2 regions of the Caballeronia sp. LZ065 genome follow, and region 2 is predicted to be linked to the other one. Evidence: riboswitches for the same ligand, from Rfam matches in the RefSeq annotation. Region 2 holds a riboswitch; the other holds the start of a gene.
What was found. Region 2 has a riboswitch for cobalamin ahead of QCE63_RS30175 (CbtB-domain containing protein). Riboswitches for the same ligand answer to the same signal wherever they lie in the genome.
Positions count from the first base shown of each region.

Region 1: another riboswitch for cobalamin. It lies ahead of QCE63_RS04515 (TonB-dependent receptor domain-containing protein); the one in region 2 lies ahead of QCE63_RS30175 (CbtB-domain containing protein).

Region 1 is NZ_JARUXV010000001.1:957,766-973,588, reverse strand. Features, by position in the region: gene cobT (nicotinate-nucleotide--dimethylbenzimidazole phosphoribosyltransferase) at 1-487, opposite strand, end outside; gene QCE63_RS04525 (ABC transporter ATP-binding protein) at 498-1,286, opposite strand; gene QCE63_RS04520 (iron ABC transporter permease) at 1,283-2,293, opposite strand; gene QCE63_RS04515 (TonB-dependent receptor domain-containing protein) at 2,320-4,206, opposite strand; cobalamin riboswitch at 4,317-4,661, opposite strand; gene QCE63_RS04510 (ATPase) at 4,946-5,332, shown strand; gene QCE63_RS04505 (cell division protein ZapA) at 5,329-5,643, shown strand; RNA gene ssrS (6S RNA) at 5,761-5,942, shown strand; gene QCE63_RS04495 (EVE domain-containing protein) at 6,038-6,496, shown strand; gene QCE63_RS04490 (SIMPL domain-containing protein) at 6,585-7,313, shown strand; gene lgt (prolipoprotein diacylglyceryl transferase) at 7,347-8,249, opposite strand; gene QCE63_RS04480 (LysR family transcriptional regulator) at 8,308-9,267, opposite strand; gene ilvD (dihydroxy-acid dehydratase) at 9,375-11,048, shown strand; gene QCE63_RS04470 (c-type cytochrome) at 11,196-11,528, shown strand; gene QCE63_RS04465 (DUF2486 family protein) at 11,578-11,916, opposite strand; gene QCE63_RS04460 (DNA polymerase III subunit chi) at 12,020-12,445, opposite strand; gene QCE63_RS04455 (leucyl aminopeptidase) at 12,464-13,993, opposite strand; gene lptF (LPS export ABC transporter permease LptF) at 14,164-15,261, shown strand; gene lptG (LPS export ABC transporter permease LptG) at 15,266-15,823, shown strand, end outside.
Region 2 is NZ_JARUXV010000004.1:789,209-805,031, forward strand. Features, by position in the region: gene cobN (cobaltochelatase subunit CobN) at 1-790, opposite strand, end outside; gene cobW (cobalamin biosynthesis protein CobW) at 797-1,882, opposite strand; gene QCE63_RS30145 (cobalamin biosynthesis protein) at 2,186-2,608, shown strand; gene QCE63_RS30150 (hypothetical protein) at 2,765-2,899, opposite strand; gene cobO (cob(I)yrinic acid a,c-diamide adenosyltransferase) at 3,118-3,720, shown strand; gene QCE63_RS30160 (cobyrinate a,c-diamide synthase) at 3,726-5,030, shown strand; gene QCE63_RS30165 (DUF1289 domain-containing protein) at 5,027-5,260, shown strand; gene QCE63_RS30170 (CbtA family protein) at 5,321-6,112, opposite strand; gene QCE63_RS30175 (CbtB-domain containing protein) at 6,122-6,355, opposite strand; cobalamin riboswitch at 6,384-6,510, opposite strand; gene QCE63_RS30180 (histidine phosphatase family protein) at 6,559-7,095, shown strand; gene QCE63_RS30185 (DUF1428 domain-containing protein) at 7,196-7,558, shown strand; gene QCE63_RS30190 (antibiotic biosynthesis monooxygenase) at 7,615-7,929, shown strand; gene QCE63_RS30195 (hypothetical protein) at 8,029-8,346, opposite strand; gene lhpI (bifunctional Delta(1)-pyrroline-2-carboxylate/Delta(1)-piperideine-2-carboxylate reductase) at 8,438-9,394, opposite strand; gene ppk2 (polyphosphate kinase 2) at 9,682-10,584, shown strand; gene QCE63_RS30210 (hypothetical protein) at 10,612-10,836, opposite strand; gene QCE63_RS30215 (efflux transporter outer membrane subunit) at 11,001-12,524, opposite strand; gene QCE63_RS30220 (efflux RND transporter permease subunit) at 12,521-15,721, opposite strand; gene QCE63_RS30225 (efflux RND transporter periplasmic adaptor subunit) at 15,753-15,823, opposite strand, start outside.

The DNA.
Region 1 (15,823 bases), on a different contig from region 2:
ACGCCGCGCCGCGCGCAATGCCTTCGAGCGCGGTCGCGCGGGACATCGCAGGCTCGCGCGCGAAGTTGCGCGTGCCGGGGCCGAGCGACTCGCGTTCATAGCCCACGTCCGGACCTGCCTGCACAGCTGGAATCGGCGTCGCCACGCCCGCATCGACGATCTCCAGCGCCATGCCCACGGAGCGCGACAGCGCATTGATCGCCGCGCCGCCCGCCAGGAAATTCGCGACCATCTGCGCAGTCACTTCCTGCGGATACGAACTCACGCCTTCCGCGGCGATACCGTGATCGGCGGCAAACACGATCATCGCCGGGCGCACGATGCGCGGCTTCGTCGTGCGCTGGATCAGTCCCGTTTGCAGCGCGAGCGCTTCGAGCCGCCCAAGGCTGCCGCGCGGTTTGGTCTTCATGTCGATGACGCGGCGCAGTTCGGCTTCGAGCGACCGGTCGAGTGCGGGCGGGAGCGGGATGTCGTTGAGCGTGGACATCGGTATTCCTTCAGAAACGGGGGATGGAAGGCACGAGCGCCTCGTGATCGCCGTCGCGCAGCAGCGCAAGCGGATAGCCGAACGCCGCGCTGGCGCGTTCCGGCGTCAGCACCTCGGCGACCGGACCCGCACAGGCGTGGCCGCGGCCATCGAGCAGCAAGGCATGCGTCGCGAAGCGGCGCGCGAGATTCAGGTCATGGCACGAGAACACGACGGTGCGCGCGGGGCCGGTTGAATGTACGCCGGCCGCCGCGCGCAACGCATGCAGGCACGCGATCTGATGATGCAGGTCCAGATGCGACAAGGGTTCGTCGAGCAGCAGCAGCGGCGCGTTCTGGCACAGCACCGCCGCCAGCGCGACCCGCTGCCGTTCGCCGCCCGACAGCGTGAGCACGTCGCGCGCAGCGAATGGCGCGAGGCCGAGCGCGTCGAGCGCCGCGTGCGCGGCGGCGCGATCGTCGGCGCTTTCCCAGCCCCATCCGGTCAGATACGGAAAGCGGTTCAGCAGCACGGTGTCCAGCACGCTGGCGCTGAAGGCGTCGTGAGTTGCCTGCGGCATCAGCGCCCGCACGCGTGCGAGCTGGGCGGCGCGCCATGTCGTGAGCGCTCGGCCATCGAGCGACACGCGGCCTGCCGCCGGCGCGCTCAATCCGGCCAGCACATGGATGAGCGTCGTCTTGCCCGCGCCGTTCGGGCCCGCGACGCACCACATCTCGCCGGGCGCGAAGGTCTGCGTCAGACCGTCGATCAGCGTGCGCTCGCCGGCCCGGAGCACGATGGCGTCGAGATGCAGCTTCATCGCGGTCTCCGCAGCAGCATCCAGAGGAACATCGGCACGCCTGCCAGCGCCGTCACCACGCCCACCGGCAACTGCGCGGGCGCGATCACGGTGCGCGCGGCGAGGTCGGCGGCCATCACCGCGAGACCGCCCGCCAGCGCGGCGGCAGGCACCAGCATGCGTTGATCGTTGCCGAACGCAAGCCGCAGCAGATGCGGCACGACCAGTCCGACGAAGCCGAGCGTGCCCGCCGTGGTCACGGCCGCCGCAGCCGCCAGCGACGCAACCAGGTAGACGCGCAGACGCAGACGCGCCACCGGCACGCCGAGCGCCTGCGCGGCGCTGTCGCCGCGCAGCAGCACGTTCAGCTGCGGCGCTACCGGGAGGATCAACAGCAGCGCGAGCGCCAGCGCCAGCAGTGCGGGCCACGGCGTGGCCGCGCCGTCGAGATCGCCGGTCAGCCAGAAGATCATGCCGCGCAGGCGGTTCTCCGGCGCGATGCTCAACATCAACGTGATCAGCGCGCCCCAGCCGGACGCGATCACGACGCCCGTCAGCAACAGCCGTGGCGATGCGTCCTGGGTGCCGCGCCACAGGTCACGACGCGCGAGCCCGAGCACCAGAACGATGGATGCGAACGCGCCCGCGCAGGCGGCGAGATCGACGCCCCACCACGGCAGCGAGACCAGCATCGCCGCCAGCGCGAAGCTCGCCGCGCCGCCCGAGACGCCGAGCACGTAAGGTTCCGCCAGCGGGTTGCGCAACAGCACCTGCAACAACGCCCCGGCCAGCGCGAGCAGCGCGCCCGACGCAAAGCCCGCGAGGGCGCGCGGCAGGCGCAGCGTAAGGACGATGTCGTCAGCGATATCGGGCGCGGCGGCCCGGGCATGAAAGAGCGCATGAAACAGCGCGGCAAACGCGCGCGAAGGCGGCAGCGCGACGCTGCCCAGCGCAAGCGATGCGATCAGCACGGCGCACGCCGCGGCGGCGAGGCATGCCCATATCGCGGCGGCGCGCGCGCCGTTCATGCCGCGCAGCCGCTCAGGCACGCGGCTCACGACGGATGCCAGCCGAGCGTGAGATAAGCGCCGCGTCGCGGGGTGTTGTAGGCATACGCAAGCTCATAGTCCTTGTCGAAGAGATTGTCGACGCGCGCCGTCACGGTCCATGACTTCGAGATGTCATAGCGCGCCGACAGGTTCACGATGCCGTAGCCCGCGAGCGTCGAATCGTAGTCGCTGCGCTGGCCGCTCACGAGCCACTCGCCGCCCACGCGCCAGCGGCCGACCGTGCGATGCGCGCTCAGCGTCGCGAAATGCCGCGCGCGCCGCGTCAGGTCCTGGTGATTCGTTTCATCGACGGGATTCTGGAACGTGACGCCCGCCCGCACATCCGTTCTGCCGACATGCCCCGCCCACGAACCCTCGACGCCCTGCACCTTCGCCCGTCCGACATTCTGCGCAATGTAGTAGAAGCCGCCGTCGGACACGTAGTCGATCAGGTTCGAATAGCGCGTCTGGAACAGCGTGACGCGCAGCCCGCCGAGTCCGCTCGACGCATACTGCAACGCCGCTTCGACCGAATGGCTGCGCTCCGGTTGAATCGACGGATTGCCGCTGAACGGATAGTAAAGATCGTCGAAGCTCGGCGCGCGGAACGAGGCCGCATAGCTCGCACTCGCCTTCCAGTGCGCGTCGAGGTTGTACGCGTAGCCGAGATAGTAGCTGTTCGCGCCGCCGAAATCGGAATACTGGTCGTGACGCAGGTTCGCCTGGAATTCGCTCGCGCCCAGATGGCCGACATAGCCCGCGAACACCGAATTCACATGCCGGTCGGGGGCGCTGAACTGATCGGAGTCAAGCGTCTGGTCGAGGTGCTCGTAGCCAAAGAGGAACGTGTGCGCGTCGCTGATGCGGATGTCGTTCTGCCACGTGTACTGGCGATTCCCAGAATTGAAGCGGCTCGTATAGACGCCGTTCTGTTCGATGTTCGCGCGATCCTGGCCCTGCGCGATCGTGAAGTGCGTGGTCCAGTTGCCGGTGAGTTTGCCGTTGGCAAACACCGATGCCGAACGCACGCGGTTATGCGATTCGTTAAGATCGGTTGGCTGGCCATAGGCGTCATCGAAGCTGTTGATGCCGTTCGACTGCAGGAAGCGCACGCCCGCATCCCATTGGTCATTGAACCTGTGGCGCAAGGTCGCAGCGACGCTCTCGTTCAGATAGCCGTTCGCGTTGGGATTCGCGCCAGGCGCGAGGTTTGGATCGAGCGACGAGAAGCCGTCGGTCTTCTCACGCGACACGTTCAGGCTGAAGGTGGTGCGGCCGTCTTTGTCCAGCGCGCCGTTCACGCCGGCGGACTGCCGCTGCGTGTGATAGCTGCCGAGCTCGGTCTCGAAGCTGAAACGCGGCGGATGGGGCTCGCCCTCCTTCGTGAAAATCTGCACGACCCCGCCGATCGCGCTGGAACCATACAGCGCCGAGACATTGCCGTTCACCACCTCGACGCGCCCGATCTGGTCCAGCATCACTTGCGACAGCTGCGCCGCGCCGAGCGATGCCGACTCGACCCGCACGCCGTCGATCAGCACGAGTGACTGCGAGGACGACGCGCCGCGAATGAAGAGGCCCGAGTTCGCGCCCGGTCCGCCGTTGCGCGTGATCTGCACGCCGGGCGCCAGCGCGATGAGGCCGAGTGCGTCGTCGGCGTTGCTGTCGGCGATGTCTTGTGTATCGAACAGAGAGGTCTGCGGAATGGAATCAGCGAGCGGCTGCGCTGCACGCGTTGCAGTGACGACGACAGGCGCAAGCGTTTGCGATGCATCATCCGCGGCGGCTGTTGTCGCGGCTTGTGCGGCGCCGGCGAGCGGCAGGAGGACAGTGGCAGCGGCGATGCCGCGACCGGAGAGGCCGTCCCGGACGGCGGCCCATGGCGATTGCATGACGAGTGTTCCCGTGGAGGATGAGCGCGGCCCCGCTCCCCGCGAGGTTCGATGCGCGACGAACGCGCCATGCCGCCAGGAGTCACGCAATGATCGTGCGATGACCGGCGGCAGGCGCGTGGGACTCTGGCCGGTATCCGGGCTGGCGACGGATCGTCCCGCCTTCCCGCGCATCATGCGCAGTGGCGTCGACACGTTTCTTGCAGCGGCCGATGACCGGCCCGGCACATGGATGAATCACGCGAGATCCACGCGCCCACGCTGCAAAAACGCGTATGAGACGACTTGCAACTTGCGTTGCGGTCGCTTACCGTTGCGGGGGCAGCACAGGTTGGCTCCGTCCTGTTCCGCCGCCATTCGGTGGTTTGGCGGCTTCAAGGACTTCGCTCCCTGTTTCCCGTTTGACTGCATGCGCGAGAGCCGCGCGTGCGAGCACCAGAAGTGCGGCAAGTGTAGGAGCGCGGGTCGGGACCGTCAAGAAACGGCGCACCCTGGCGCGAAGGACAGCAGGCGGCGCGTGAAGATGCGAAGAACAAACGAACTCAGCGAGCGAGAATCAGCCTGACTGTATCCACGAGCAAATCAACGCGCGTGTTTTCTGCACACGAATGCACGGCGAGATGCGCGAGAACCCGGGGTTTGCGCGCACGATCGCGTGCTGTTACGTCTCGAAACGAGACAATTATCGGTAGCTCCGTTGAACCGCGCTAAAATGCGAGGTCTTTAGAGGACGCAGCACATGCTCAACGAACTCGAATCACTGTCAGGAAATATCGGCCGGCTGATCCAGATCAGCGAGCGCCACAATCAGGCGCGAGCCGCGCTGCAAGAACAACTCGAGCAACTGCGCACCGAGTACGCCAATCTTCAGTCCGACCTCGCGCAGGTCCGCGAAGAACGCGACACGCTGCAGTCCGAACGCGATTCCCTCTCCGCCAAGATCGACGACGCGCAAGTCCGCCTCAACGCGATCCTCGAAAAACTGCCGCGCGCAAAGTCCGCGCAGCACGGCGAATCCGAAAATCAACTCGATCTCCTCGAAGCCGATTCGCAGGGTGCGCATGAACATGCGCATGCCCCCGAAGCGGAAATGCACGGCGAGCATCATCAAGGAGAGAAGGCATGACGACCACGCAAATCGAAGTCTCCATTCTGGGGCAGCCCTATCGCCTCGCCTGCTCGCCTGAAACGGAAGGCCCCTTGCGCGAAGCCGTCGCACGCGTCGATGCCGAGATGAACAAGGTGCGCAACGCGAGCAACGTGCGCGGCACGGATCGCATCGCGGTGATGGCGGCGTTATCGCTGGCGTCGGAATTGCTCAAGCTGCAGGACAGCGTGCGTCATGGCGAAGCCTTCCCGGCCGAGGAAATTCGTCGCACGATGCACTCGATGAACGACCAGCTCGGCGCCGTCATTGCACAATATGAAGTGCAATAAAGCGCGTTGATGCGGTTGATCAAGCCAGGGTTGTGAAGGGTCAATCAGCGCGCCACGGCGATCGAAAAAAGAAACCGCACCGGGGCTGCAGAAGGCAAACGATTGGTGTAGAGTGACGTTTCCCTGCCTGGTTCGCCAAGGTCATATATTCCTTGAACCAATGCTACATTGGCACGGTTGCGGAACCTTGCAACATGGGCGCGCGCGTCGCTAGTCCGATGTACCCGAAGTGTTGCTTACCGCGACCAATCTTGAACCCAGGTTCAGGATGCCGGCCTAGCGGCTATGGCGGGGACCTCATCTCAAACGGCATCGGTTTTTCCGATGCCGTTTTCATTTGATGCAGTGCTTTTGCATTCCCCTTCCCATCGTCGATCACGCATAACGAACAATCATGCGCTACTGGCTGATGAAGTCCGAACCGGACGAAGCGAGCATCGATCACCTGGCGCACGCGCCGAAGAAAACCCTGCCGTGGACGGGCGTGCGCAACTATCAGGCGCGCAACTTCATGCGCGATCAGATGCAGGTCGGCGACGGCGTGCTGTTCTATCATTCGAGCTGTCCGGAGCCCGGCATCGCGGGTATCGCGAAGGTCTGCTCCACCGCCTATCCGGACCCCACACAGTTCGATTCCAACAGCGACTACTACGATCCGAAGTCCACGCAAGAGACGCCGCGCTGGATGCTGGTCGACGTGAAGTTCGTCAAGAAGACGCCGCTGATTCCGCTCGCCACATTGCGCGAGCATGCTGAGCTCGCGGACATGCAGGTCCTCGCACGCGGCAATCGACTGTCGATCACGCCCGTCACTGATATGCAATGGCGCTTCATTACCGAGCATCTCGTCTAACAAGGAACTTACGACGCGCGGCCGCCGCCTAAAGGCGGTCGCAAATCACGCGACGCATTACATGATTGCCTTGCGTCTGGAGCCTTCGATGACCTACAAGAAAACTGCCGCCGCCCTCGCCCTGCTCGCGATGTCCGGCGCCGCGTTCACCTTCTCTCAATCCGCCGCCGCGCAGACGGTGATCAATCAACAGCCCGCGGGCGTGCTGTCGCTGTCGGCGCAATCGAGCGCGCAGGTGGCGCAGGATGTCGTGACCATCACGCTCTTCTACGAACAGGAAGCCGCCGATCCCTCCTCGCTCACCAACACGCTCAATCAACGCGCCGAGTCGGCCTTGCGCGAGGCACGGGGCGTCGACGGCGTGACGGCGAAGAGCGGCTCGTTTACCGTGTATCCGTCCACGGATCGCGACGGCAAGATCTCCGCCTGGCGCGGCCGCACGGAAGTCGTGCTCGAATCGCACGACTTCGCGGCGGTCTCGAAGCTCGCGGGCAAGATGAGTGCGTCGATGCAGGTGGGCAGCGTGGCCTTCTCGCTGTCGCCGGAAGCGCAGCGCACGGCCGAGCAGAAGCTCGTGACGCAGGCCATCGACGCATTCCGCAAGCAGGCGCAGACCGCCGCGCAGTCGTTCGGCTACAGCAACTTCTCGATCAGGGAAGTGAACATCGGACACAGCGGCGTTCAGCCGCGCCCGGTCATGATGATGCAGTCGCGCGCAATGAGCGCCGATGCGAAGATGGCCGCGCCGATCGCGATGGAAGCCGGCACGACGACCGTGACCGTCGATGTGAACGGCTCCGTGCAGATGGGACGTTAAGCGGGTTGCGGGGCCCGCACGGCCCCGCGTCCTTCAGGCCTGCGCGGATTCCGGCGGCAGGCGCAGATTGCGCTTGTACGCCCACACCATCATCAGCACGCCGGCGATGATCATCGGCAGCGAGAGCCACTGGCCCATCGAGAGATTGAACGCGAGCAAGCCGAGATAGTCGTCCGGCTCGCGCGCGAATTCCACCGTGAAGCGCGCCAGTCCATAGCCGATCAGAAACAGCGCGGAGACGGCGCCAACGGGCCGCTGCTTGCGCGAGAACGTCCAGATCAGGATGAACAGCACCAGCCCTTCCAGCGCGATTTCATACAGTTGCGACGGATGGCGCGGCAGCATGTGATAGCGCTGAAAAATCTCGGTGAGATGGTATTGCGCGTCCAGTTGCGGATTCTTCGAGAGCCACACGGCGTCGTCGTTGGTCGAGTTCTGGAACAACATCGCCCACGGCGCGTTCGGGTCCGTCACGCGGCCCCACAGTTCGCCGTTGATGAAGTTGCCGAGACGCCCGGCCGCGAGTCCGAGCGGCACCATCGGCGCGACGAAATCCGTCACTTGCAGCCAGGTGCGCTTGCGCTGCCACGCGAACAGCACCATGGCGAGCGTCACGCCGAGGAAGCCGCCGTGAAACGACATGCCGCCTTCCCACACCTTGAAGATGTCGAGCGGATGCGCGGCGTAGTAACTCACCTTGTAGAAGATCACATAGCCGATGCGGCCGCCGAGAATCGTGCCGAGCACGCCGTAGAACAGCATGTCGTCGATGTCTTTCGCGCTCCAGCCTTGGCGCGACACATAGGGCAGGCGCAGGCGCAGCCGCCCGATGACGATGGCCGACACGAAGGCCACGAGATACATGAGGCCGTACCAGCGTACGGCGAGCGGTCCGAGATGGATGGCGACGGGATCGAAATTGGGATGTATGAGCATGCTGATGTCGAAGAGCTGACGGACTTCGAGGGGGCCTCGAGCGAACCTCAAGGCCGCATCATACAGAACCGGCGCCTTGCGCCCGCGAACGGACGATGTCGATGAAGCCGGCCAGCACCGGGCTCACTTCCGCCGCGCGCCACACGAGCCCCGTTTCGACGAGCATCGCCGGGTCCTCCGGCGCGCGCAACGGCCGGTACACGACGCCCGTGCGCCGCAGATGCCGCAGCGAACGCGGCACGAGCGCGACGCCCATGCCCGCCGAGACCAGGCTCACGATGGTCTGCATCTGGATGGCCTCCTGGCCGATGCGCGGCGTCAGGCCCGCAGCGCCGTAGCAGCCCATGATGCTGTCGTACAGGCCGGGCGCGAGCCGTCGCGGAAACACGATGAGCGGCGCGCCGGCCAGCGCGGTCAGTTCGACGCCCGTGTCCGCCCACTCCGGCTCGCCCTGCCCGAGCTCGCGCGCGGTGGCGGCGGGCATCGCGACGACCAGTGGTTCGCGCGCCACCGGCAGATACGACAGCGCGCCCGCATGGCGCGCCGGCAGCGGCGGAATGACGAGCCCGGCGTCGATGCGGCCGGCCACCAGTTCCTCGATCTGCACGTCGCTGGTTGCTTCGGTCAGTTGCAGCCGGACGCCCGGATGGCGCGCGCCGAACGCGTGCAGCAGTGCGGGCAGCAAGCCGTAGTCGGCCGTGGAGACGAACGCGAGCGACAGCACGCCCGCCTCGCCGCGCGCCAGTGACTGCGCCAGCGGACGCAGCGCATCGGCGGACGCGAGCAGGCGCCGCACCTCGGGCAGCAGATCCTTGCCGACCGGCGTCAGTTCCACGCTCCGTTTCGTCCGCACGAACAATGCAACGCCAAGCGCTTCTTCCAGCCCGCGTATCGCCTGCGAGAGCGGCGGCTGGGTCATGGCCAGGCGCACGGCGGCGCGGCCGAAGTGCATCTCCTCGGCGACCGTGACGAAGTAGCGCAAGAGGCGCAGATCGAAAGGCGGGGTGCGCGGATCCATTGATATGTTTTGCGACCTTATTAGCCATGAATAATATATTGGACAGATACATCGCGCGAGTCGCATGCTTGCCGGACTAGACCAAAAATTCCCCTCAGGAGCACACCATGGCCTTCAATCGCCGCTCGAAGCACATCACCCAGGGCGTTGCGCGCTCGCCCAATCGCTCGATGTATTACGCCCTCGGCTATCAGGAAGCCGACTTCGACAAGCCGATGATCGGCGTCGCCAACGGGCATTCCACCATCACGCCGTGCAATGCCGGCCTGCAACCGCTCGCCGACGCGGCCATCGAGGCGATCCGCAAGGCCGACGCCAATCCGCAGATTTTCGGCACGCCGACCATTTCGGACGGCATGTCGATGGGCACCGAAGGCATGAAGTATTCGCTGGTGTCGCGCGAGGTGATCGCCGACTGCGTCGAGACCGCCGTGCAAGGGCAGTGGATGGACGGCGTCGTGGTGATCGGCGGGTGCGACAAGAACATGCCGGGCGGCATGATCGGCATGGCGCGCATGAACGTGCCGTCCATCTATGTGTACGGCGGCACCATCCGCCCGGGCAACTGGAAGGGCCGCGACCTGACCATCGTGTCGTCGTTCGAGGCGGTCGGCGAATTCTCCGCGGGCCGCATGAGCGAGGAAGACTTCAAGGGCGTCGAGAAAAACGCGTGCCCCTCCACGGGTTCGTGCGGCGGCATGTACACCGCCAACACGATGAGCTCATCGTTCGAGGCGCTCGGGATGTCGCTGATGTATTCATCGACGATGGCGAATCCCGATCACGAAAAGGTCGAGTCCGCCGCCGAATCGGCGCGTGTGCTCGTCGAGGCCGTGAAGAAGGATCTGAAGCCGCGCGACATCATCACGAAGCAGTCGATCGAGAACGCCGTCGCGCTGATCATGGCAACGGGCGGCTCCACCAACGCCGTGCTGCACTATCTGGCCATCGCGCATGCGGCGGAGGTGGAATGGAGCATCGACGACTTCGAGCGCATGCGCAAGAAAGTGCCGGTGATCTGCGACCTGAAGCCGTCGGGCCAGTATGTCGCGACCGATCTCCACAAGGCCGGCGGCATTCCGCAAGTGCTGAAGCTCCTGCTCGATGCCGGTCTCCTGCACGGCGACTGCATGACGATCACGGGCCGCACGATCGCTGACGAGTTGAAGGACGTGCCGGCCAAGCCGCGCGCCGACCAGAAGGTCATCTTCCCGATCGCACAGGCGCTTTACAAGCAAGGCCACCTCGCGATCCTGCGCGGCAATCTCGCGGAAGACGGCGCGGTCGCGAAGATCACGGGCCTGAAGAATCCGGTCATCACCGGTCCCGCGCGCGTGTTCGACGACGAGAAGAGCGCAATGGACGCGATTCTCGCCGACAAGATCACGGCCGGCGACATTCTCGTGCTGCGCTATCTCGGGCCGGTGGGCGGACCGGGCATGCCGGAGATGCTTGCGCCGACGTCCGCGATCATCGGCAAGGGATTGGGCGAGTCAGTCGGCTTCATCACCGACGGGCGTTTCTCGGGCGGCACATGGGGCATGGTGGTCGGGCACGTGGCGCCGGAAGCGTATGCCGGCGGGACCATCGCGCTGGTGCAGGAAGGCGATTCGGTCACCATCGACGCGCACAAGTTGCTGCTGCAGCTGAACGTGGACGACGCCGAGCTCGCGCGCCGCCGCGCCGCCTGGAAGCAGCCGGCGCCGAAGTACACACGGGGCGTGCTGGCGAAATTCGCAGCGTTGGCGCAGCCGGCCAACAAGGGCGCAGTAACGGGCTAAAGCGCGGGCTGAAACGCGGGCTGAAACGCACGGGCCAATCGTGAACAAGGGGCGCAGCGGCGCCCCTTGCCGCATCATGCGTGTCGCACGCCATGTCTCCTATAATGCGCGACAACGTGAAGCGTGCGCGTGCATCGGGGAGACCACATGAAAGCACAGCTCAGGAGCGTCGTTGCGGGACTGGTGTGGTGGAGCGTGTGCGGCGTGGCTTGCGCGCAGAACGAAAGCGCCTCGATGCTCGCGTTCGCGCAAAGCCACAATTGCATGAGCTGTCATTCGGTCTCGCGCAACTTCATGGGGCCGTCGTTCGACAGCGTGGCTCACAAGTATGGGCAAGTCGAAGGCGCGCGCGACATGCTCGCGCGCCGGATCATGGAAGGCGGCGTGGGCGTGTGGGGCCCGGTGCCGATGCCCGCCAATACGCAGATTTCACCGGATCAGGCCGCGGCGCTCGCCGACTGGATCCTCTCGCTGCACTAACAAGCGCATGCGTCCTTCATGCGCCCTTCATGCGCCCTTCATGCACCGTTTACTCGCCGTGCTGACGGCGCAACTCGATTTCCACCGCCTCGCGCACCCATTCGCTCATGTGGCTCTCGAGCGCCGTCGCCACTTCACGCGTGATGGCCGAGACCAGTTGGGCCGAGTGCTCGCGCAGCACTTCACGGCAGCGCTCCTCGATCAGCGCGCGGGCATCGCCCGTCAGGAACTGCGTGAAGCGTCCGCGCAATTGCCCGGCGATCTGTTCCGCGTCGTATTCGATCGCGAGATTGGCGGACGGCGCACGCGCGTACTCCGGCTTGCCGGGCACGACGACGTCGGTGAGGACCGGAATGGAGGGATCAAAGGAATGCGGCTTGTCCGTCATGGGAAGGGGTCTCCTGTCGAGCGCGGCAGCCAGGCCGCGTCGGTGTTCAAGGCGTGGTGGTTCGAACAGAGCTTAGCCAGCCACGCCCGGCCGCTCTGTTCGCTCACCCGCCCTGATTGCCTTGATTGTGCGTTTCGATGACATAGCCGCGATCGCGATAGAAGCGATAGCGCTCACGCCCCGCCGCCAGTTCCTCGCCCTCGCTGACGACGATCTCCACCAGCCGCTCGAAGCGCGCGAATTGCGCCGACACCGGCGCGCCGAGATTCACCAGCACCTGATGATGCGGCGCTTCGTCGAGATTCGAGGTCAGCACGACCGGCGTGTCCTGCGCGAGCGGACTCTTCGCCATGCAGTGCGGCACGAATTCGAGCGGCTGGAAGGTCCACAGCTGCTCGTCGAAGGCGGCGAGCCGCGCGGGCTCCGCGAGCACGACGAGCGGCTTGCCGCTCAGGTACGCCTTGCGCGCGAGGCGGCAGGCGTACGCGAGCGGATCGCCGACGTTCGTATGGAAGTCGATGCGCGTCATACGTGCGTCATGCCCACATCACGCGCCGGCGCGGTCGATCAGGAACTGCGCGAGCAAGGGCACCGGCCGGCCGGTCGCGCCCTTCGCCGCGCCGCTCTTCCACGCGGTGCCGGCGATGTCGAGGTGCGCCCACGGATAGTTCGCCGCGAAACGCGACAGGAAGCATGCCGCCGTTACGCTGCCCGCCGGACGCCCGCCGATGTTCGCCAGGTCCGCAAAGTTCGACTTGAGCTGATCCTGATACTCGTCGTCGAGCGGCAGGCGCCACGCCGGATCGACGGCTTCGCGCGAAGCGTCGAGCAGTTCGCCCGCCAAAGCGTCGTCCTTCGCGAACAGACCCGTGTTGTGATGGCCGAGCGCGATGATGCACGCGCCCGTCAGCGTCGCGATATCGATCACGGCGGACGGCTTGAAGCGTTCCGCGTAAGTGAGCGCGTCGCACAGGATCAGGCGGCCTTCGGCGTCCGTGTTGAGCACTTCGATGGTCGTGCCGTTCATCGCGGTGACGATGTCGCCCGGCTTGAGCGCATTGCCCGCGGGCATGTTCTCGCAGGTCGGCACCACACCGATCACGTTGAGCTTGAGGCCCATCTCGGCCACCGCGCGCAGCGTGCCGAACACGGATCCCGCGCCGCACATGTCATATTTCATTTCGTCCATGCCCTCGCCGGGCTTGATCGAGATGCCGCCTGAATCGAACGTGATGCCCTTGCCGACCAGCACGATGGGCGCGTTCTTGCCCTTCGCCTTGGTGGCGTCGCCCGCGCCTTGATAGTGCATGACGATGAACTGCGGCGGCTCGACCGAGCCCTTCGCCACCGACAGGAACGAGCCCATGCCGAGCGCCTCGATCTGCTTCTGGCCGAGCACCTCGACCTTGAGCTTCCAGTCGCGGCCGAGCTTCTTCGCGGTCTGGCCGAGATACGTGGGCGTGCAGACGTTGGGCGGCAGGTTGCCGAGATCGCGTGTGAGGTCCATGCCGTTGGCGATGGCCACGCCCTGCTTCAACGCGGCCTTGGCTGCCTTCTCGTCGGCGCTGAAGACGCTGAACACGACCTTCTTGAGCGCGCGCGGCGTGGTGTCCGGCTTGCTCTTCATCTGCGTGAACTTGTAGGTCAGTTCGCGCAGCGCGAGGATGGCGGCGCGCACGGCCCAGTCGCCGCTGCGCTCCTGGATCGGCAATTGCGCGAGCGTGAAGGTGGCCTGGCCGATCTTCGCGCCGAGCAGCACGCGCCATGCGGCGCGCACGGCTTCGCCATAGGCTTTCTGCGTGAAGGCATCTTGCTTGCCGAGCCCGACGAGCAACACGCGCGAAGCGCCGATGCCGGTCACTTCGGGCACGAGCAGCGTGGTGCCGGCGCGGCCGCTCATGTCGCCGGCCTTGACGATGCGCGAAATCAGGCCCTGGGTCGCGACATCCATGTCACGCGCAGCGCCCGTGAGCGACTGCGCTTCGAAGATGCCGAGGACGATGACATCCGACTTTCCGGTAAGGAAACCATTTGCCTCGCCTTCGCTCCAATCACAGGCTTTTATGCTAAAGTCCATCGCGCTTATCCTCGGATAAAATCTTGGCTGAAGGATGAAAGCCGCAATTATCCGCTATTTTTTCCGCGGCAGTCACCGGTTTGCGGCGTGAGGGTAAGCAAGACCCCTCCCCGTCTGCCGAAGAGGTGCGTGCGTGATTCCGCATCGCCGCCAGTCTTAAGCAAAATTCAATGATCTTCGAACGCTCCCTGCAGCGCGAACTCGCGTACACGGCCGGCGCCGTGTTCATGGTGCTGCTCACGATCATGCTGACGACCATGATGATCCGCATCGTCGGCTTCGCGGCGCAGGGTCAGATTGACCCGAGAGACGTCGTCGTGCTGATCGGGCTCACTGTCATCGGCTATCTCGCGGTCATGCTGATCGTGACGCTGTTCGTGTCCATCCTGTTCGTACTGACGCGCTGGTATCGCGATTCCGAAATGGTCGTGTGGCTCGCCTCGGGCGTGAGCCAGACCCAGCTCATCAAGCCGGTCGCCGTGTTCTCCACGCCGATCATCATCCTCATCATGTTCTTCGCGTTCGTCGGCTGGCCCTGGTCGAACCAGCAGAGCAAGCTCATCAAGGCGCGCTTCCAGCAACGCGATGAAGTGTCCTTGCTGGCGCCCGGCCAGTTCCGCGAATCGCCGTCGAGCCACCGCGTGTTCTTCATCGAGAAAATGTCGCCAGACCAGGCCCAGGTGCAGAACGTGTTCGTCACCAGCACGGAAGGCGGCAAGGTCAACGTGATCGTGTCGCAGACGGGTCACACGGAAACGCGCAACGACGGCGATCGTTTCATCGTGCTGGACAACGGCCGCCGCTATGACGGCGAACCCGGCCAGCCCAACTTCCGCATCATGGAGTTCGAGCGCTACGGCGTGAAGATCATGAGCCGCCAGGTCGTCAACACGCCGAGCACCACCGGCATTTCGACGCCCGACCTGCTGGCCACGCCCACCAAGGACAATCTCGCGGAATTCGCCTGGCGCGCGGGGCTGCCGCTCATCGCCATCAACCTGATGCTGCTCGCCATTCCGCTGTCCTACCAGAATCCGCGTCGCAGCCGCACCATCAACCTCGTGATGGCCGTGCTCATCTATCTCACCTATTCGAACCTGCTGAACGTCGTGCAATCGTGGATCGAACAGGGCAAGGTGTCCTTCGGCGTGGGACTGGTGGGACTGCACGTGATCGTGGGCGCGCTGGTCGCGTTCATCTTCTGGCTGCGGATCCGCAACCGGCCGCTCTTCAGGCTTGCATCCCTGACGCGTTCGAAGGGAGCCTGAACCCATGCGCATCTACGAACGATACTTCGCGCGCCAGATCTACCTCGCGTTCATCTTCATCCTGTTCGCGTTTTCAGGCCTGTTCTTCTTCTTTGACCTGATCAACGAGCTGAACACGGTCGGCCACGGCAACTACAAGCTCCCGCTCGCGGTGTTGCGCGTCGCGTTGCAGACGCCGTCGCGCTTTTACGAAATCATTCCGGTCGCCGCGCTCATCTCGGCCATCTACGTCTTCGCGCAAATGGCGGCGGCGTCCGAGTTCACGATCTTCCGCGTCTCCGGGCTCTCGACCGGCGCCGCGCTGCGTTCGCTGCTGAAGATCGGCGTACCGCTCGTGCTCGTCACCTATCTCATCGGCGAGGTGGTGGGGCCGTACACGGACCAGTTGTCCGAGCGTGTGCGGCTCGAGGCGCTCGGTTCGTCGGTATCGTCGAACTTCCAGTCCGGCGTGTGGGTGAAGGACACGCTGACCGCCAAGGAAAACGGCGAGCAGGTGACGCGCTTCGTCAACGTCGGCACGCTGAATCCGGATACGTCCATCGCCGACGTGCGCATCTACGAG
Region 2 (15,823 bases):
CGAGCGCCGCATGCTGCTCCGCGCAGACGCGCTCGACCACTTCGCGGCTCACGCTGTCTTTCAGTGAAGCAATGGCGATGGGCAGCGGGTTCAGGCCTTCGCGTTCGAGTGCTTCGACGAGCGCATCGAAGACGGCCGTGTTGCCCGATTGCAGATGCGCCCGATAGAACAGGATGGCGACGACCGGTGCGCCCTTCGTCCAGCGCGCCTGCCAGTCCGCGACCGTGGCGATCTCGTGTTCGGGATGATAGATGGCCACCGCGGGCAGCGCGGCGGGCGGCGGCGGCTCGGTCCCGTAGTCCAGCGCACGCCGCGCGATGGCGCGCAGAAACGCTTCCGCATTGCGCGCGCCGCCTTCGCGCAGATAGCGCGAGAGCTGGCGGCAGAACGCCGGATCGACGGTGCTTCTGGCGATCAGGTTCGGGTCTTCGGTGAGATCGCCCGAGAACATCGCGAGCATCTGGCGCTGCTGGTTCGCCAGCGTCACGAGGCGCTCGATGCCATACGGCCAGTACGATTCGCCGCCGAGATGATCGACGACCACGACCTGTGCATGACTCAGCACATCGTCGACGTAGAAATCGACGGACGCCGGCTGACGCAGGAACGCCTGATTCGCGAGCCGCACTTCGGGAAAACCGGGCTCCAGACGCGGCACCACGCTCGCCAGCAAGGCGAGCGTGGTATCGGCGGAACTGAGAATGACGATCGGCGCGCGGGTCTGCTCGATGCGCATGACGCCCTGCGCGTCGTCGACGAAACCGCCCGGGGTCGTGCGCAGCAGATGCATGGCGCGTTACGCCTGAGCGGGAGCGCTTGCGAGCGCAGCTTCGAAGGCGGGCTGCAACGCGTCCGCGCTCAAGTCCTCGCCGATCAGCACGAAGCGGCTCTGCTGCCGGTCTTCGTGCGCTTCCCAGCGACGGTCGAAGTAGCTGTCGAAACGTTGCCCGACGCCCTGCACCACGAGCCGCATCGCAGCGCCCGGCAACGCCGCGAAACCCTTCACGCGATAGATCGTGTGCTGCCCGACGAGCGCCTGCAACGCGGCGATCGCCTGCTCGCGCGATGCAACCGGCGCGTGCACGACGACCGAATCGAACTCGTCGTGGTGGTGATCGGCGTGACCCGCTTCGTCGGGCGAGCCATGATGATCGTGGCGCAGGTGAATGGTCTCTTCCGATGCCGCCTCGAGACCGAGCAACGCGTGAATGTCGAGCTTGCCCATGTGCGCAGGCACGATCTTCACTTCGGCGGGAATCTCGGGACGCACGAGCGCTTCGACCTTGTGCAGCGCCTCGGCGTCCATCAGGTCGGTCTTGTTGACGATGACGAGGTCCGCCGACGCAAGCTGGTCTTCGAACAACTCATGCAGCGGCGATTCGTGATCGAGATTCGGATCGGCCTTGCGCTGTGCATCGACGGCGACCGGGTTCGCCGCGAACTGTCCGCTCGCGGCGGCGGGGCCGTCGACCATGGTGACGACTGCATCGACGGTGAAGGCGTTGCGGATCGACGGCCAGTTGAACGCTTGCACGAGCGGCTTGGGCAGCGCGAGGCCCGATGTCTCGATCAGCACGTGATCGATGCTGTCGCGCCGTTCGAGCAGCTGTTCCATCACGGGATAGAACTCCTCTTGCACGGTGCAGCAGAGACAACCGTTCGCGAGTTCGTAGAGATTGCGGTCCGGAGAAGCAGATTCGTCGTCGCAGCCGATGCTGCAACCTTTGAGGATCTCGCCATCGATGCCGAGTTCGCCGAACTCGTTGACGATCACCGCAATGCGCTTGCCCTGGGCGTTGGACAGGATATGCCGCATCAGCGTGGTCTTGCCGCTGCCGAGGAAGCCGGTCACGACTGTCACGGGAATCTTGCGGGTTTGCATCGTGGCTCCGGGGGTGGTGTGGCGTTTGGGTGCGCCAAGGCGCGGCAGGTGCGGCGCAGGCGGGATGTCGGGCGGCATCAACTGGACGATGCTGTGCGCTGTGTGTTCGTGTCACCGTTGCCGGCGCCAGACCGGAATGCCGCAAAGCCTTGTCAGGCAAGCCGGACACAAATTTTAGCACGGGGGTTTTGGTACGGCAGCCTGTCTCGAAGAGGAAACTTGAAGGGCGTCGCGTACCAGGAAACGTTCATGCATTGCACGTTAAAATCCCCACTCGCCCCTCGACAACCCACCCGCCTCGCGATGAACCCCGCCATCGATCGCGCCCTGCCGCTCCGCTCGAAGCTCGCCGTAGGCATCGGCTGCAGGCGAGGCACGAGCGCCGATGCAATCGAACACGCGGTGCGAGCCGCGCTCGGCCCGCATGCATTCGGCGATATCGCCATCGTCGCCACCATCGACACCAAGCGCGCCGAGGCCGGTCTGCTTGCCTTCTGCACACGCCACCATCTGCCGTTGCGCTTCTTCAGCGGCGCGGAGATTGCGCAGGCGCCGCACACGGCGCGCTCGCATCACGCGCGCAAACATCTGAATGTGGACGGCGTCTGCGAGCCCTGTGCGCTGCTCGCGGGCAACTCGGCCACGCTCATCGTGCCGAAGACAATCGATTCCGGCGTAACCGTCGCGATCGCAGCGGCGCGCGGAGCATTCGGAAGCGGCGCTTGACTACGGGCACCGCGCCACCCGGCACAGCTTCCTTGCGTGCCAGCGGCTTCGCGGCCACGGGCTTGAGTTTGTCGTAACAAAGCCAGATCAGTATGGTCAGTGCCACGAGTTCGAGATAGAGATAAAACGCGTCCATCGTGTTGCTCCGAATGACTGTCACTGCTGATGCTTCACCGAAGGATCGGCATCGCATTCACGCGGCGGCCGCAGCGACCAGATCCAGCCGAGCAGCACGCCGTAAAAAACGAGCGAGGCCACACCAACGACGATCACGACAAGCAGGCTGTCCATGGATCTCTCCCTGAATGGTTCACGGATGCAGCAAGCGAAGGGCGCTGAGCCATGTTTCGTGATTCCTCGTGATGCCGTTTCCTTGTTGCGCAACGAATGATGACCGTGATGAATTAGCCCTGTATGAGCGGGGAAACCCGCGACTCGGAAAGCCTCGTGCGGTACGATACGGCCGGTTCGTGCCTCGACTGGCCGTCCTCGACCCTCCCGGAGATCACGTGAAAACCGATACCGAAGCGCATCTGCGCATGACCCAGCGGCGCAAGGAAGGCCATGAGAAAAAGCAGGCCTCGGCGGATCACGAGAAAGGCCTGCTGATCGTGAACACCGGCAACGGCAAGGGCAAGACCACGGCTGCGTTCGGCATGGCGGTGCGCGTGCTCGGACACGGCATGAAGCTTGGCGTCGTGCAGTTCATCAAGGGCGCGCTGCATACGTCGGAGCGCGATTTCCTCGGCGCCATCGCGAACTGCGATTTCGTCACGATGGGCGACGGCTACACCTGGAACACGCAGGATCGCGAGGCCGATATCGCCACCGCACGGCGCGGCTGGGACGAGGCGCGCCGCATGATCGAGAGCGGCGAGTATCAGATGGTGGTGCTCGACGAACTGAACACCGTGCTCAAGTACGACTACCTGCCGCTCGATGAAGTGCTCGACGTGCTGAAGGCGCGCCCCGCGATGCTGCATGTCGTCGTGACGGGACGCCACGCGCCTGACGCCCTCGTCGAACTGGCCGATCTCGTCACCGAGATGCGGATCGTCAAGCATCCGTATCGCGAGCAGGGCGTGAAGGCCCAACGCGGCGTGGAGTTCTGAACGCGATGCCGCACTGTCCCGCCCTCTTCATCGGCGCGAGCGCATCGCACCAGGGCAAGACCACGGTCACCGCCGCGCTGGCGCGCCATCACGCCCGTCGCGGGCTGAAGGTGCGGGTCTTCAAGACCGGCCCGGACTTTCTCGATCCAATGATCCTCGAACGCGCGTGCGGCGCGCCCGTGTACTCACTGCATCTGTCGATGGTCGGCCTCGACGCCTGCCGCGCGCTGCTCGCTCAGGCGGCGCGCGAGGCCGATCTGATCCTCATCGAAGGCGTGATGGGCCTGTTCGACGGCACGCCGAGCAGCGCCGACCTCGCCGCTGCCTTCAAAGTGCCGGTGCTCGCAGTGATCGGCGCACACGGCATGGCGCAGACTTTCGGCGCCATTGCATTCGGGCTCGCGCGCTATCGCGAGGACGTGCCGTTTTACGGCGTGCTCGCCAACCGCGTGGCCTCGCCGCGCCATGCGCAGATGTTGTCGGAGACCATTCCCGCAGGGCTGCTCTACTGCGGGCATCTGTCGAATGCCGACGATATCGCTTTGCCCGAACGGCACCTCGGTCTCACGCAGCCCGCTGAAGTCGCGGGCCTCGACGCACGCCTCGACCGCGCCGCCGACGCCATCGCTCATACCGCGCTGCGCGAGTTGCCGCCGCCCGTGCACTTCGACGACGCGACGCTGCCCGAGCCGCCACGCCTTCTCGAAGGCGTGCGCATCGCCGTCGCGCACGACGCCGCGTTTTCGTTCATCTATCCGGCAAATCTGGATCTGCTGGCTGCGATGGGCGCAAGCATCGAGCGCTTCTCTCCGCTCGCCGACGAACCCGTGCCCACCGCTGCCGATGCACTCTATCTGCCCGGCGGCTATCCGGAACTGCACGCGGCCACGCTGGCCGGCAACCGGCGCACGCGTGCGTCGATCGAAACGCATGTCGGGCATGCGAAGCCGGTCGTCGCGGAATGCGGCGGTATGCTGTATCTCGTCGGGTCCCTGACGATCCTCGACGGCACGCAGCACGCGATGCTCGGCATCCTGCCCGGCGCGGCCTGCATGCAGCGCAAGCTGTCGCGCCTCGCGATGCAGCGCATCGACACCGCGCATGGCGCGATGATGGGCCACACGTTCCATTACTCGACGCTCGACTCCCCGCTGCAACCCGTGCTCAAGGCCGCACACGCGACCACGGGCGCCGAGGGCGAAGCGCTCTATCGGCATGGACCGGTAACGGCCACCTACATGCACGCTTACTGGCCGTCGAACCCGGCCGCAACGGCCGCACTGTTTCGCGGCGACTCGCTCTCTCCATGACGCAAGACACTCAAGCACCGTTGGATCTGGCTTTCACCATCGAGCGCGCGATGACGCAGGAACCGGTCGGCTCGCCCTGTACGAACGTCTGCAAGCTCGACGCCGATACCGGCCTGTGCCTCGGCTGTTTCAGAAGCCGCCAGGAGATCAAGACCTTCCGTTCGCTCGATGATGAAACGAAGCGCGCGCTCTTCGATGAACTGCTCGCCCGCCGCGCGGCGCGGCGCTGATACGCAAAAAAGCCCGCGCTCCTCACGGAACGCGGGCTTCGTCGTGCAAGCGCCGGCGATTCAAGCGGCAGCCATTCTCCGCACCGGCGGCCGTTCGAGCTCACGCGCAGCCAGCGCGCCGAACAGCAGCCCGAGCGTGGTCCAGATCAACGCCTGAATGCCGATGGCGGTCACGCGGAAGTTCCACAGCAACGACGCCGAAAAGCCTTCGGGCACTTCATCGACGTGCGGCAGCGCGACCTGCGCAATCACCATCACGACCCCGTAAGCGAGCGCGGCGATGAGCGTCGCATTCCACGCGCCATGCCGTGCCGTCAGACGCCGCTGCCAGCGCACGGCCCACACCATGGCCGCAATCGAAAGCGCCACCATGGTGAAGAACAGCGCGGTACGCGGTCCGATCGTCGCGGCATTGCCCACGGCGGGCGGATTGGGCGGGTACTTGAGGAACGGCACGATGGCCACGCTCACGAAGCCGAACAAGGCCAGCAGCGCCGACGTGCCCCGCGCATGCAATGCGCCGAGCCGGCCATACGCAAACGCGAAGACGAGCGAGAAAATCCCGCCCAGCGCGGTGCCGAACACGACGACGCCCGTCAACAGGCCGAGGCCCGCTTGCGTGCCGCGCGAAACCAGCTCTTCGTCGCCGTGATCGTGGCTGTGACCGGCGCTGGCGGAGGCATCAGCGGCGCCATGCTCATGTTCAGGCGCGGCCTCCGCATGCTCATGCTGCTCCTCGAAGGCAATGGCCTGCGCCACCGAAGGTTCGCCGAAGCCACGCGCGAAGCCGAAGCCAATGAGGCCCGCGACCAGTCCCGCGAGCATGCCGCGTATCAACAGGGTGCGAATCATGCCGCGCCCTCAGTGGCAGGGAAAGCCGAGCAGATGCCGGCCGTCGTGAACGAATTCGTGGATGTACATGCCCGAGAAGATCGACGTCGCGCCCTGTTCGGCGCCGACAAAATAAATCGCGATCAGCAGGATCAGGCCGATGAACACGGCCCAGGGCAGGACTTCGCGCACCGGCAGCGGCACGGGTGCATCGAAGGAAGGGGAAACCGGTGCGGCAAAGCCCGGCGCGTTGGAAGCATTCATGGTGTTTCTCCAGGGAAAAGCGCGTCCCGATTGACGAACAGCATGCAGCGGGGTCTGACTCGCGGCGCGCCGCAGGGCGCTGACGGACCGCTTACAGTGGCGCGACCGTGCCGGGTTTGCACCGGCTTCCTCGCACTGCAGGCTTGCCATTCTATGATGATTGCCGGCAAAGTAAAACGATAACCTCAGAATCGCCGATTGCCTTGGAACTCGTTCTGCTCTGTCATGCCGCCACGCGCGCGATGAAAACCGGCCGCTTCCCTGCCGGCGACGAACCCGCCGACGACACCCCGCACGCGCCCTTGCCTGCGGGTGAAATCACGCGCGTCATCTCCAGCCCGGCCCGCGTGGCGCGCGAGATGGCGGCCTGCATCGCGCACGATTTCGACATCGATCCCGCTTTCGACGACATCGACTATGGCCGTTGGCGCGGACGTTCCATCCGCGAACTCGCCGATGACGAAGCCGCGCAACTCAGCGCATGGCTCACCGATCCGCAGGCGCGTCCGCACGGTGGCGAGAGCATCGAGATGCTGGCGGCGCGCGTGATCGAAGGTCTGGCGCGCATCGAACGCGAGATGCCGTGCGGACGCTGCATCGTGGTCACGCATGCCATTGTCGTGAAGGCGGCCGTGGCGCATGCGCAGCGCAAGCCGCTGGCCTCCGTGTATGCCATGAACGTCGCGCCGTGCTCCGTCACCGTCCTCAACCGCAATCGAAGCGCACAGGACTGGCCGTGACCCTGCCCCCGCCGGCCTGAACTTCAGCGCGTGCAGGACGCTCCAAGCAAGCAGCGCAGCGACTGCGCGAGCCTGCTCTCACACCGTTCAGGAGACTCACATGGCGCAATACGTGGATGGATTCGTCGTACCCGTGCCGGCCGACAAGATCGAAGCCTACCGGGCCATGGCCGAAGCGGCCGGCAAGATCTGGAAGGAACACGGCGCGCTGCAATTCGTGGAAGCCATCGCCGACGACGTGAAGCCCGGCAAGCTCACGTCCTTCCCGCAGAGCGTGCAGATGAAGGAAGGTGAAACCGTGGTGTTCTCGTATATCGTCTATGCGTCGCGCGAGGAACGCGACCGCGTCAATGCGAAGGTGATGGAAGACCCGCGCCTCAAGGCCATGATGGAAGAAGGCGAGCCGCCCTTCGACGCGCAACGGATGTTCTTCGGCGGCTTCAAGGCCATCGTCGAACTATGACGCGACCGATATTTTTTGTTGTCTGACCGCGCTTGCCGCAAAGGAACTGCATCGATATGTATATCGCCATGAACCGCTTCAAGATCGTGCCGGGCGCCGAAGCCGACTTCGAACGCCTCTGGACCAGCCGCGACACCTATCTCAAGGACGTGCCGGGCTTTGTCGAATTTCATCTGCTGAAGGGGCCCACGAAGGACGATCACGTGCTCTATTCGAGCCACACGATCTGGGCAAACCGCGAGGCCTTCGACGACTGGACGCGTTCCGATGCCTTCCGCGCCGCGCATCGCAATGCGGGCGGCGAAACGCTCCAACTCTACCTCGGACACCCGGAATTCGAGGGCTTCGAAGTCATCCAGACCGTCAAGTGACATCCGGCGAACGATCGGACCATTCGCGACCTCACTCGCGCCCTGAGCACGCGCGTTTTACACAAGTGTGAAAAAACGCGCGTCGCCGACAGGTTCTTGTCAGGCCTTGGCGCCGCGCGCCATCCGCTGAAGCGTCGACGAATCGATGGCCGCGGCGCAGATGCGCACCGCTTCCTTCAGCGTGCGCGGACGCCCCGCGCCGAACTGCGATTCGAGCATGGCCACGGCGCGCATGCGCTCGTCGTTGCCAAGCTTCTCGCCGGTCGCCAGCTCAAGTACCGAGATGAAGTAGGCCGCAGGCGGCGCGGCGTTGGGCGTGGGACGTTGCGCGCGGCTTGCGCTTGCGCCTCCGCTTTCATGGGCGTTGTCGTGGGCGGGGATCCAGGGGTGCCACTTGCTGTCGTATCGACTCTCCATGAGTGTGTTCGCTGGCTGAATTGCAGGGACACGCCGTTGCGCGCCTCGTCATTGTTCAACTGACAGCAAGGACCGTTCCAAGCGGCGTCCTTCAGCGCCCGCCCGCGGTTTCCTCCGACAAAAGCACCCGCGCGACGCGGCATGCCGCCAGATCCCAGGCCGCACAGCCCACCGACTTGAACATGACGGGTCGGGCGGCGTCGCCCGCTCCGTTCGCAGCTGGAGCCGCCAACGCCCCGGCGAGCGCCCGCACCGCGCCCCACTCCACGCCCGCCAGGATGAAATCGCCGGCTTCGTGACGGGCGCCTGCCAGATCGTCCACATAGAGCGTGCTGCCATGCACGATGTCGGCGGCGATCTCGGCGGCATCGGCGGTGAAGGCTCCCACGCCGATCACGAGCCGTCCGGCCCGCGCGGGCGTCGTGTAGACCGGCGTCTTGCTGGTGGTCGCTGCGATCACGACATCGACCGATGCGGGCATCTCCGCCGTCTCCAGCGGCGCGAGGTGGCGGCCCGGCGCCGCATGCGTTTCGCAGAACGCGCCCGCCCGCCCGGCGCGCGAACCCTGCACGAGAATGCGCGCCTCCGGATACACCGCCGCCAGCGCCTCGACATGAAACGCCGACTGCCTGCCCGTGCCGATCACCAGCACCTCGCGCGGCGCGACGCCGTGCAGCGCGCGGATCGCCAGCATCGAGACGGCAGCCGTGCGCCGCCCGGTCACCGTGGGGCCGTCGAGCATGAACTGCGGCACGCCGGTGACGGCATCGAAGGCGGTCACCTGGCCGTGGATCGTCGGCAGGCCAAGCGCGCCGTTGCCCGCGCACACGTTGACGAGCTTGTGCATCGCGAGATCAGCGGCGCTCGCGGGCATCGACAGCATCACGCCGCCCTCGATCGGCACGACCATGCGCTCGGGGCTCACGATGCGTCCCGCCGCGTAGTCGAGCATGGTTGCAGCGAGCGTGTCCACGAGACGGTCGTAGGGCACGAGGCGCGCGGTCTGCACGTCGTCGAAACTCTGGAGGGCGCGAGGCGTCGGAGTCATCATGGTTCCGTCTGGCTGGAAGAAGGTGGACATGCCATCGGCATGCCATTGAAGCGCGGGATTATTCTAACGGCGCGCGCAACGATGGCGCGACCGCGTCATGAAGCCACTCAACCGGCGCGGCGCGCGCCTGTCACAATGAGTCCCCTATACGACGAGTCAGGCGGGCGCGCCGTTGTCACATGCCTGCCATTGGCCTCGGTCATACTCGGCGGACCCGCGCCCTCGTCTCGCGCCGCCTGGCGCAATGCACCACGATAGCCCAGCACACCCATACGGAGCCCACCATGAGCATCGACACGACGGACAAGCAGCGCCGTTTCCACGCGGACCTCATCGACAGTTACGACGAAGAGTTCGAGATGGAAATCGACGACCGCTTTCTGGACGGTGAATCGACCTTCTCGGATGAAGAGCGCGCGCTGCGCAAGACCTATTTCCGCGAACTGTTCCGTTTGCAAGGCGAGCTCGTGAAGCTGCAGGACTGGGTCGTGCATACGGGTCATCGTCTGGTCGTGCTGTTCGAAGGGCGCGATGCCGCCGGCAAGGGCGGCGCGATCAAGCGCATCACGCAGCGTCTCAATCCGCGCGTCTGCCGCGTGGCCGCCTTGCCCGCGCCGAACAATCGCGAGCGCACGCAGTGGTACTTCCAGCGCTATGTGTCGCACTTGCCGGCGGCCGGCGAAATCGTGCTGTTCGACCGCAGCTGGTACAACCGCGCGGGCGTCGAGCGCGTGATGAACTTCTGCACCGACGAGGAGTATGAGGAATTCTTCCGCTCGGTGCCCGAGTTCGAGAAGATGCTGGTGCGCAGCGGCGTCCAGATCGTCAAGTACTGGTTCTCGATCACCGACGACGAACAGGAAGTGCGCTTCCAGGCTCGTATCGAAGATCCGCTCAAGCAATGGAAGCTGAGCCCGATGGACCTGGAAAGCCGCCGCCGCTGGGAAGCGTACACGGCAGCGAAGGAAGTGATGCTGGCCCGCACGCACATCGCGGAAGCGCCGTGGTGGGTCGTGCATGCGGTAGACAAGAAACGGGCGCGCCTGAACTGCATCCACCATCTGCTGAATCAGGTGCCTTATCACGACGTGGAGCATTCGCCGATCGAACTACCCGACCGCGTCTTTAATCCTGATTATCTCCGGCAACCTGTGGCGGATGAGTTGTACGTTCCGGAAGTGTATTGAATCGAGTATGTCGAAGCGCGAACCGGTTCAGCAGCAGTTGCTGCAAGGAACGTGCTTCACTCTTTCGACCACGCGCCGGCGCGTCACTGCATGACGCAGCGCGAACTGATACGCCTGTTGCGAACCCTTGAGCATCACGACGAACATGACCTGCGCGAGGTTGAAGTCGAGCGTGACCATCAGGCGCATCAACAGCAGCAGTGGCAGCACCACCGCCGGCTGATACAGTTGTTTTGCTATCAAGTCCTTCATCATCGGCTCCTTATCCCATGTTCGTATTTTATGGACTGGAGCCTCGCGGATAAACGCTCCGCAGGTGAAGACATATGTTCCGTGAAACGAACAATCCGCATTGAATGCGTCTTCGCGGTTGCTCCAATGCACATGGCCCTGCGCGAGGCAGGGCCAACTTCAAGTTACTTCTGAGCGAGACTCGCGTCAGGCACCGGCGTGGGCTTTGCATCGCCCCAGCCGCCGCCCAGTGCGCGTATCAGATTCACCGTCGATACCGCCTGCAGGCCCTGCAACTGCACCGATGACCGTTGCGTTTGCAGCACCGTGCGTTCGGCGTCGATGACATCGAGATAGTTCACCGCGCCCTCGGTGTACTGCGTGCGCGACAGCTGCGCGGCGCGCACCGAGTACTTCACGGCATCGTCCTGCGTCGCGGTCTGGTCTTCGAGAATGCGCAGATCGGACAGGTTGTCCTCCACTTCGCGGAAGGCCACGAGCACCTGCTGCCGATAGCTCGCGACATCCTCTTCATACACCGCCCGCGCGTTCGCAAGGTTGCCCTTGCGGCGGCCGCCATCGAAGATCGGCAGGTTCAGCGCCGTGCCCGCGAACGGCCCGAGCAGGAACGTGCGGCTCGACCAGTTGAACAGATCGCCGAGCGTCGCCGATTCGAAACCGCCCGAGCCTGTGAGCGTCAGCGACGGGAAGAACGCTGCCTTCGCCACCCCGATGCGCGCATTGGCCGCGGCCATCGCGCGTTCTGCCGCGGCGACGTCGGGACGGCGTTCGAGCAGCGCCGAAGGCAGGCCCGGCGGCACGCGAATCGTGACCGGCTTGAGCGGATTGGCAGCCATCGAAAACTCGGCGGGCGTCTTGCCGAGCAGCACCGCCAGGCTGTGCTCGGAGGCCGCGCGCAGACGCTGGACAGTCATCGCGTCCGAACGCGCGGTCGCCAGTTCCGACTTGGCGCGCGCAACATCCAGCTCGCTGATGTCGCCTTCGGTGAAGCGTCGCTGCACCAGCTTCAGCGCCTGTTCGCGCAGCTGCACGGTGCGCGTGAAGACATCGGTTTCGGCGTCCAGTTCGCGCAGATTGAAGTAGTTCTGCGCGACGTCCGCTTGCAGCGCCAACTGCACCGAGCGGAACAGCGCCTCGCTCTGCGCCGTGTCTGCGTTGGCCGCCTGCACCGAGTTCGACACCCGGCCGAACAGGTCCACTTCATACGACGCACTCGCCTGCGCACGCCACAAGGTCTGCGCGGGCACATTGGCATTCGCCGGCAGGAGCTGCGACGCCGGCGAGAACTTCTCGCGCGTCGGGCCGAAGCCCGCGTCGAGCGTCGGGAACAGCCCCGCGCGCGCCGTCTGGTTGATCGCGCGCGCTTCCTTCACGCGCGCGGCCGCCGCCTTCAGGTTCTGGTTCGCGTCCTGCGCCTGCTTTTCCAGATCGTTGAGCGAAGCATCGTCGAAGATCGTCCACCATTCGCCGCGCAGCATCTCTTCCGAGGGCTGCGCGGTCTTCCAGGTGCCCGCTTCCGATGCGTCCAGCGTCTTTTGCGGCGTTTCCTTGTAGGCAGACGGCGCACCGACATCCGGCTTTTCATACGTGGGCGCAAGCGAACAGCCCGCGACCACCAGCAGCGCCGCCATCAGGCCCGGCACACCCAACCATCGTTTCATATGCAACTTGTTCATCATCGACCTCATTGCGCTTCAGGCGAAGCACCGATACCGCGCATCTGCGGATGCGAGCCATGCGTGTCCGTCACGTGTTCGGTGCGCGACAGCTTGCGCAGGATCACGTAGAACACGGGCGTCAGCATCAGACCGAACAACGTGACGCCGAGCATGCCGAAGAACACCGCGATACCCATTGCGTGGCGCATCTCCGAACCCGCGCCCGACGACAGCACCAGCGGCACCACGCCCATGATGAACGCGATGGACGTCATCAGGATCGGACGCAAACGCAGCCGGCTCGCTTCGATCGCGGCCTGCACGATGGAGCGTCCCTGCATCTCAAGTTCGCGTGCGAATTCCACGATCAGGATCGCGTTCTTCGCCGACAGCCCCACCAGCACCATCAAGCCGATCTGCGTGAAGATATTGTTGTCGCCATCGGTGAGCCATACACCGAGCAGCGCGGACAAGATACTCATCGGCACGATCAGGATCACCGCGAGCGGCAGCGTCAGACTTTCATACAGCGCGGCCAGCACCAGGAACACCAGCAGCACGCTGATCGGGAACACCCACAGCGCCGCGTTGCCCGCGAGGATCTGCTGATACGTGAGATCGGTCCATTCGAACTTGATCCCGCGCGGCAGCACTTCCGCCGCAATGCGTTCCGCCGCCGCCTGCGCCTGCCCCGACGAGTAACCCGGAGCCGGGCCGCCGTTGATGTCCGCCGCCGTGTAGCCGTTGTAGCGCACGACCATTTCCGGCCCATACGTCGGCGACACCTTCACCAGCGACGACAAAGGCACCATGTCGCCATTCGCATTGCGCGTCTTGAGCAAGCCGATATCCTCGGGATGCGCACGGAACGGTGCATCCGCCTGCACGCGTACCTGATACACGCGGCCGAAGCGGTTGAAGTCGTTCACGTATAGCGAGCCGAGATAGACCTGCATCGTGTCGAACACGTCCGTCACCGAAACGCCGAGTTGCTTAGCCTTTACGCGGTCCAGATCGACGTTCAGTTGCGGCACGTTGATCTGATAGCTCGAGAACGTCGGGCCGAGTTCGGGCGTCTGCGAAGCACGCTTGATAAATGCCTGGGTGGCATCGGCGAGCGCCGCATAGCCGAGCGCACCGCGATCCTCCAGTTGCATCTTGAAACCGCCCAGCGTGCCCAGCCCCAGCACCGGCGGCGGCGGGAACACGGCGATGAACGAGTCCTTGATGCCGGCGTACTTCTGGTTCAGCGCGCCCGCGATGGCATTGGCCGACAGCGCCTTGTCATGCACGCGATCCTTGAACGGCTTCAGCGTCACGAACACGATGCCCGCGCTGGACGAGTTGGTGAAGCCGTTCACCGAGAGACCCGGGAACTCGACGGCGCTTTCCACGCCCGGCTGCTTCAGCGCGATAGCCGACATCTGGCGAATCACGCCCTCGGTGCGGTCGAGCGAGGCGCCGTTCGGCAGTTGCGCGAAGCTGATGAGGTACTCCTTGTCCTGCGCGGGCACGAAGCCGCCCGGCACGACCTTGCCCATCAGCACCGCGCCGGCGAGCAGCACCGCATACAGCACCATCATGATCGACTTGCGGCCGATCACGCCCTTCACGCCCTTGCCATACGCTTGCGAACCGCGATGGAAGACCTTGTTGAAGCCCCGGAAGAAGCCGCCGAACACGCGATCCATGGCGCGCGTGAGCCAGTCCTTCGGTTCATCGTGGCCTTTCAGCAGCAGCGCGGCGAGCGCGGGCGAGAGCGTCAGCGAATTGAACGCGGAGATCACCGTCGAGATGGCGATGGTCATCGCGAACTGCTTGTAGAACTGTCCCGTCAGACCCGACATGAACGCGAGCGGCACGAACACGGCGACCAGCGTCAGCGCGATCGCGATGATCGGTCCGCTCACCTCGCGCATTGCCTGATACGTGGCCTCTCGCGCTGAAAGACCCGCCTCGATGTTGCGCTCGACGTTCTCGACGACCACGATCGCATCGTCGACGACGATACCGATCGCCAGCACCATGCCGAACAGCGACAACGCGTTGATCGAGAAGCCGAAGGCAAGCAGCAGCGAGAAGGTCCCGACAATCGACACCGGCACCGCGAGCAACGGAATGATCGACGCGCGCCAGGTTTGCAGGAACACGATCACCACGAGCACGACCAGTGCGATGGCTTCCGCGAGCGTATGAATCACCGCCTCGATGCTCGACCGCACGAACTGCGTCGGGTCATAGACGATCTGGTATTCGAGGCCCGCCGGCATGTCGGCCTGCAATTCCTTCATGGTCTTGCGGACTTCGTCGGAGATCTGCAGCGAGTTCGCGCCCGGTTGCTGATTGATTGCGATTGCAACTGCCGACTTGTTGTCGAGCAACGAGCGCAGACCATATTCCGATGCCGCGAGTTCGACACGCGCGACATCGCCGAGATGCGTGACCGCGCCGTCCGGCGACGTCTTCAGCACGATGTCGCGGAACTCGCCTTCGTTCTGCAGACGGCCGCGCGCATTCACGTTCAGTTGCAGCGGCACGTTCGGCAGCGTGGGCGAGCCGCCGATCACGCCGGCCGCAACCTGCACGTTCTGCTCGCGAATCGCGTTCGCCACATCAGTGGCCGTGAGGCCGCGCTGCGCGACCTTCTGCGGATCGAGCCAGACGCGCATCGAGTAATCGCCCGAACCCCACAACTGCACTTCACCCACGCCCGCGATGCGCTCCAGCCGGTCCTTCACGTTGATCAGCGCGTAATTGCGCAGATACGTCATGTCGTAACGGCCGTTGGGCGAATTCAGGTGGACCACCATCGTGAGCGTCGGCGAGGACTTGATGGTCGTCACGCCGAGCCGCTGCACGTCCTGCGGCAGACGCGGCAGCGCCTGGTTCACGCGGTTCTGCACCAGTTGCGTGTTCTTGTCGGGATCGGTGCCCAGCTTGAACGTGACCGTGGTCGTGAGGTTGCCGTCGCTGTTCGCCTGCGACTGCATGTACAGCATGTCCTCGACGCCGTTGATCTGCTCTTCCAGCGGCGAGGCCACGGTCTCGGCAATCACCTTCGGGTTCGCGCCGGGATACTGCGCGTGCACGACGACCGAAGGCGGTACGACTTCCGGATACTCGGAGATCGGCAGCTTGAACATGGCGATCACGCCCGCCAGCAGCACGATCACCGAGAGCACGCCCGCGAAGATCGGGCGATCGATGAAAAATTTGGAAATATTCATGACGAGTTCTGTCTGTTGCGGATGACGCGCATTACTGCGCGGATGCCGTCTTCACGACCGGAGCATCGCTGTCGTTGTTCATCGCGACGTTGTTGGCCTTGA